Linked DNA regions of Salmonirosea aquatica. The protein of the gene in region 1 interacts with the protein of each later gene in a pairwise test. Links are inferred from orthologs where the notes say so. Each region holds a gene or a part of one and is shown on either strand. Other genes may lie near its edges. The genes, in order: odhB and lpdA.

Evidence for each region.
Region 2: the proteins of odhB (region 1) and lpdA interact in binary tests that used the Escherichia coli proteins (3 or more experiments, as listed by UniProt). The link is inferred for Salmonirosea aquatica from one-to-one orthologs.

What each region holds. Positions count from the first base shown.
Region 1 is NZ_WHLY01000002.1:1,029,949-1,033,200, reverse strand. What follows is about bases 10-2,935. They hold odhB (2-oxoglutarate dehydrogenase complex dihydrolipoyllysine-residue succinyltransferase), read left to right. Parts: upstream 10-633; coding sequence 634-2,238; downstream 2,239-2,935. Other genes in these bases: GBK04_RS05450 (hypothetical protein), read left to right, coding at 2,366-2,935; GBK04_RS05460 (2-oxoglutarate dehydrogenase E1 component), read left to right, coding at 10-534. Also shown: more of GBK04_RS05460, read left to right, coding at 1-9; more of GBK04_RS05450, read left to right, coding at 2,936-3,169; GBK04_RS05445 (M28 family peptidase), read left to right, coding at 3,248-3,252. UniProt on the Escherichia coli protein: E2 component of the 2-oxoglutarate dehydrogenase (OGDH) complex which catalyzes the second step in the conversion of 2-oxoglutarate to succinyl-CoA and CO(2).
Region 2 is NZ_WHLY01000002.1:2,979,246-2,982,408, forward strand. What follows is about bases 143-2,979. They hold lpdA (dihydrolipoyl dehydrogenase), read right to left. Parts: upstream 2,343-2,979; coding sequence 942-2,342; downstream 143-941. Other genes in these bases: nuoK (NADH-quinone oxidoreductase subunit NuoK), read right to left, coding at 143-315; GBK04_RS13515 (NADH-quinone oxidoreductase subunit J family protein), read right to left, coding at 315-833. Also shown: more of nuoK, read right to left, coding at 1-142. UniProt on the Escherichia coli protein: Lipoamide dehydrogenase is a component of the glycine cleavage system as well as of the alpha-ketoacid dehydrogenase complexes.

The DNA.
Region 1 (3,252 bases):
GTTACAAACGTAACCACCCCGGCGAACCTCTTCCACATGATGCGGCGGCAAATGGCGTTTCCGTTCCGTAAACCGCTGATCGTGATGTCGCCGAAGTCCATGTTACGGCACCCCTTGTGTGTTTCGCCGCTGAATGATCTGGTGGAAGGACGTTTTCAGGAAACCATTGGCGATGCATTTGCCGATTCGAAAAAAGTGAAGAAGGTACTGCTGTGCACCGGAAAGATTTATTACGAACTTTTTGAAAAACAACAAAAAGAAAACCGCGACGATGTGGCCATCATCCGGGTGGAGCAGTTGCATCCTTTCCCCAAGAATCAATTGAACGCCTTAATCGCCCAATACAAAAAAGCAAAAGTATATTGGGTGCAGGAAGAGCCTTTCAACATGGGCGGCTGGACATTCATGCTACGCATGTACTCCGAGCAACCGTTGGAAGTGATTGCCCGGCGCCCAAGTGCCTCGCCTTCCACAGGTTTTGCCAAAATCCATGCCCAGGAGCAGGCCGAAATCATACGGCGGGCGTTTGAGTAGTTTTTGGCCGAAAGGGCACACGCTTGGTAGATTGGGTTACGAGCCTACCCGCTGTCGGGACACTCATAACTCATAATTCATAACTCATATCTATTTAAAATGGCTGAATTAGAAATAAAAGTACCCCCTGTGGGCGAGTCCATCTCCGAAGTGACCATAGGTACCTGGTTTAAGAACGAAGGGGATATGGTGAAAATGGATGAGGTGATCTGTGGCCTGGACTCTGACAAGGCTACCTTCGAACTGACCGCCGAAACAGATGGCATACTCCACATAAAAGCCCAGGAAGGCGATACCCTGGCCATTGGCGACCTGATTGCAACCATCGAATCCCAGGCGTCGTCGAATGGAGCCGCCACGCCGGAACCCGCCAAGCAGGATACACCTGAGAAAAAGGAAGCACCGGCTCCGGCGGCCCAGCCCGCAGCGGCGGCTTCCCCCTCGAAGGTAATCGAAATGAAGGTACCTACGGTAGGTGAGTCCATTACGGAAGTCACGATCGCTTCCTGGAACAAGAAGGACGGCGACCATGTAGAGCTTGACGAGATTATCTGCGAACTGGAATCAGACAAGGCTACTTTCGAGCTGCCTGCCGAATCGGCAGGTACCTTGCGGATTGTGGCGGCCGAAGGCGAGACACTGGAAATCGGGGCGGTAATCTGCCGGATCGAAACGGGCGGTACCGGCTCGGCCACTGCTTCCTCGACAGGAAATTCTGATAAAACAACCACTGCCCCTGAGGTACCTACGCTCCACCAGTCAGATTCGGACGACATATCGGCCAATTCGGCCCATACATCGCCCGTTGCGGCCAAAATATTAGCCGAAAAAGGTATAGATCCCAAAGACGTGAACGGAACGGGTGCGGGTGGAAGAATCACCAAGGAAGATGCTCTGAACGCTCAGAAATCGGCTCCCAAGCCCGCAGAAGCCAAAGCGCCTCCCGTGGGTGTTCCCGGAAATGCTGCTACGCCTGAGAAAGCCGCGCCTTCAGCGGATGGAGAACGGGGTACCCGGCGCGAGAAGATGTCATCCCTGCGCAAAACCATTGCCCGGCGGCTTGTGGCGGTCAAGAACGAAACCGCCATGCTCACTACCTTCAATGAGGTGGACATGAAACCAATCATGGATTTGCGGGCGCAGTTCAAAGATAAGTTTAAGGAAAAGCATGAGGTAGGGCTGGGCTTCATGTCCTTTTTTACCAAGGCAGTATGTGTGGCCTTGCAGGATTTTCCGGTAATCAATGCCTACATGGATGGTGATGATGTCGTGTATAATGACTTTTGTGACGTATCCATCGCCGTATCTTCGCCGCGTGGCCTGGTGGTACCGGTAATCCGCAACGCAGAAAAACTATCTTTTGCCGGAATTGAAAAAGAGATTGTCCGTCTGGCCACCCGCGCACGGGACGGTAAGCTGGGGATCGACGAAATGACTGGAGGTACCTTCACCATTACCAACGGGGGTATCTTTGGTTCCATGCTTTCAACGCCGATCATCAATGCGCCCCAATCGGCCATACTGGGTATGCACAACATCGTGGAGCGCGCCGTGGTGGTAAAGGGTGAAATTGTGATCCGTCCCATCATGTACGTGGCGCTGTCTTATGATCACCGTACCATCGATGGCAAGGATTCGGTAAGTTTCCTCGTACGGGTCAAGCAGTTGCTGGAAGATCCGGCCCGTCTGTTGCTCGAATTATAAGCGCAGCAAGCTGAGCGGTTCCTTTTTTCTGGACTAGATTTCCCATCAAAAGTCCGGTGCATAGCACCGGACTTTTTTTGTACTTTCGGCATAATATTTGTTAAGTAATTAAAAAATACACACACACATGATAAAGAAACTGATTCTGACGAGCGTACTGCTTTCCCTGGTTTTGGGATGTAAGAAAAACGACGATGGTACCTCACCTGATTTACAGGGAAGTGACTGCCTGATTAAGTCGGAAACTATTGATGGTAAGCCCTACCGTACCTATGAATACGACGATGATCAGAAGCTGTTTCGGATCGTCCAGAACGAAACTAAGGCGAATAACCGGGTAGAAAAGCGGTTTTCATTCGACTACGACCAGAGCGGCCGGGTAACTGCTTTCCGGGAAACCAATCTGCTGGCGCCTTTCAACAATTATCAATACGAAATGCATTACACCGCCGCCGGCTTGATTGACACGGTCAGGAAATCACAAATATTCAATTCCGGTCCCAAACTTCTTGAAACCTACATCTTGGAATATGACAGTCAGCGGCATCTTACCAAATATAAATGGGGCGATAACTACTGGCGCTACGAGTATGACAATGCAAAAAATGTGACCAAGTGGTTCGCGAAGTACCCCTCGGTTGCACCGATTGAAGGCCTGCTGGCTGAGTTTGGCAACTATGACGGGAAGCACAATACCTATGCATTCTCGACGCCCACGCAGCTGATCAATCTGGTAGGCGGGGGAGGAGCCAGCGCGCAGAATCCCGGTAGTTTCAAGTTTTACGAAGCCAGCCTCACACCAACCCAAACGGGCGTAGTCACCTACAAGTATAACGAACACAATCTACCTACCGAAGCCAGCATCTCTGTTTTTACGGCAGGCGGTGCTTCTTCTACACAGGTATATAAATTTGCTTATGAATGCTTGTGAATTTCGTTGAAAGATATTTCAGTCCCGTGCTTAACAGTACGGGATTTTTATTTTTGCTAAAATTCAAAATAGTATTCTATGAA
Region 2 (3,163 bases), 1.9 Mb from region 1 along the record:
CTATTGCTTCAACTCACTGATCTGATCCGGATCGATACTACCGTAGTGGTGGTACACCCGCAGCACGATAGCCAACGCCACGGTGACTTCGGCGGCGGCAACCACGATCACAAATAGTGCAAACAGCTGTCCCCGCAGCAGCATGGGGTCGTGCCGACTGAACGCAATGAGATTCAGATTCGCCGCATTGAGCATCAGCTCAAGGCCGATCAGAATACCGATCACGTTGCGTTTGGTCACGGCCACAGCTAGCCCAAGGCTGAAAAGAGCGGCCGCTACGACCAGGAAATGAACCAGTTGAATTGTGGAGTGCATCAGGATGGATCGCGGTTTAAAGCTAAGTACGCGGCACCTACCAGGGCCACCAGCAGCAGGATGCCCGCTATTTCAAAGGGTAAAAGATGCGTAGTCATCAATTCTACGCCTAAGGTACGTATCGTAGAGCGGCTGTTGAGCGTATCACCGTCGAGCTTAAAGTGTGCCTGCACAATCACCAGCCACAAAATGCCGAATACCCCTATACCTACCACCACGCCCCCCACACGCCGGCCCAGTGCGACCACCACGCGATTAGGCGTTTGGGCATTTTCGGTCCGATCCGCCGTACGCGTCAGCATAATCCCAAAAATGAGAAGCACCAGTATTCCGCCTACGTACACCATGAGCTGCACAACGCCCAGAAAATCGGCTCCCGCCAGCACAAACAGCGCCGCTACACCCAGCAGCGCCAGAAACAGCGCAAAAGCAGCGTACATAAGGTTCCGGGTGAGGAGGATGAAGACACCCGATCCGATCGCCAGGGTAGCAAAAAGGTAGAATGCGGCTAATTCCAAGGGTAGGTAGTTTTATTCATCGACAGCCAGGGTACCTTATTTAAAAAAGCCTCTTCCAGATAATTTCCGGAAGAGGCGTAGGTCAAAATCAGATAAAAAACGCTGTGCCTACAAATCGATTGCTTCGCCGTAGGCGGCTTCCGTGGCACCTTTCACGGCTTCCGACATGGTGGGGTGGGGGTGGATCGAGCGCAGGATTTCGTGCGAAGTCGTTTCGAGCTTGCGCGCAACCACTACCTCGGCGATCATTTCGGTGACGTTGGCGCCAATCATGTGCGCTCCCAGCCACTCGCCGTATTTGGCGTCGAAAATCACTTTCACAAAGCCCTCCTTAGCGCCTGCCGCCGAAGCTTTGCCCGAAGCCATGAATGGGAACTTACCTACCTTGATGTCGTAGCCGGCTTCCCGGGCGCGCTTTTCGGTCAGACCGACGGAGGCGATCTCAGGCTGGCAGTAGGTACAGCCGGGTATGTTGTTGTAATCGAGGGCTTCGGTTTTGTGGCCGGCGATTTTTTCTGAACAGATAATACCTTCGGCCGTTGCTACGTGCGCCAGTGCCGGGCCGGGCGTACAGTCGCCGATGGCGTAGTAGCCTGGTACGTTGGTTTCGTACCATTCACTTACCACAATCTTGCCGCGCTCGGTTTTGATGCCCAGCTCTTCCAGACCGATATTCTCGATGTTTGACACGACTCCCGCCGCTGACAGTACCACTTCGGCTTCGAAGTTTTTCTCACCGTCGGGCGTTTTTACGGTCACTTTGCAGAGCTTGCCGCTCGTGTCCACTTTTTCTACCGAAGAGTTGACATACACGTCGACTCCCATTTTCTTGTATTGCTTGGTCAGCTCTTTCGATACGTCTTCATCCTCCACAGGTACCATGGTGGGCAGGTATTCTACGATTGTCACCTTGGTGCCCATGCTGGCATAGACAAAAGCAAACTCAACACCGATCGCGCCAGAGCCGATCACCAGCATGGATTCGGGCTGCTTCTCGAGGCTCATGGCCTTGCGGTACTCAATGATTTTCTTGCCATCGATTTTAATATTAGGCAGTTCACGGGCCCGTCCGCCCGTAGCGATGATCACGCCCTTGCTAGCAGCGTACTCAGTCTTCTTGCCTTCTTTGTCCGTCACTTCGACTTTTTTACCGGCGATCACCTTGCCGTAACCCATAATGACGTCGATCTTATTTTTCTTCATCAGAAAAGCCACACCCTTGCTCATGCCGTCGGCTACGCCCCGGCTGCGCTTGATCACGCCCGCAAAATCGGCTGAATATTCACCGCCGACATTGATGCCATAATCTTTGGCATGCTTGATATATTCGAAAACCTGCGCACTTTTGAGCAGGGCTTTAGTGGGAATACAGCCCCAGTTCAGACAGATACCGCCCAGGCTTTCTTTTTCTACGATTGCCACTTTCAGTCCTAATTGCGAGGCACGGATGGCCGCCGGATAGCCGCCGGGACCGCTGCCTAACACAATAACGTCATATGTTTGAGCCATTTTTTAGTTAGTTTGGGTATGAGAGGTTTTGCAAAAAAACGACGCAAATATAAGCCTTTTTTGCGGGAAAGCGCAGGGGGTACCCCTCTGAATCCTAGCGCAAAAATTACTACCTTTGCCGTTTTTAGAATTAAATTGAAAACAGCAAAGCCGCTTTTTCAATTCCCAACTATTCTTTTTCAATTATCATGACACAAGATCAAGCGAAAGACTTGAAAGGCCGTGTAGAGGCCTTGGGGAGGTATCTTTGACTACGGTCATCGCAAAAGCCAACTCGAACAATTAGAATTGCAAACCGCCCAGCCGGAATTCTGGACCGACTCGGAGCGCGCCGAAAAGGTGATGAAGGAAATCCGGAGTCTGAAATTCTGGACTACCGGTTATGAGGAACTCGCCCAACGACGTGACGATCTGGACACGATCTGGGAATTTTACGAAGCCGGAGAAGCTACCGAAGCTGACGTGGACGCCGAAGGCGAAAAACTAACGACGAAGCTCGAAGAGATCGAGTTCCGCAAGATGCTGGGTGAGGAGGGCGACGACCTGCCCGCTGTGATCGAGATCAACGCCGGGGCCGGAGGTACCGAGTCGCAGGACTGGGCCTCGATGCTGATGCGGATGTACATCATGTGGGCGGAGAAAAACGGCTACAAGGTACGCGAGGTAGATTTGCAGGATGGCGATGTGGCGGGTGTGAAATCGGTGACGCTGGAAATCGAGGGTGAGTACGCCTACGGCAACCTCAAATCCGAGAATGGAGTACACCGTCTGGTGCGCATTTCGCCTTTTGACTCCAACGCCCGGCGACATACCTCCTTTAC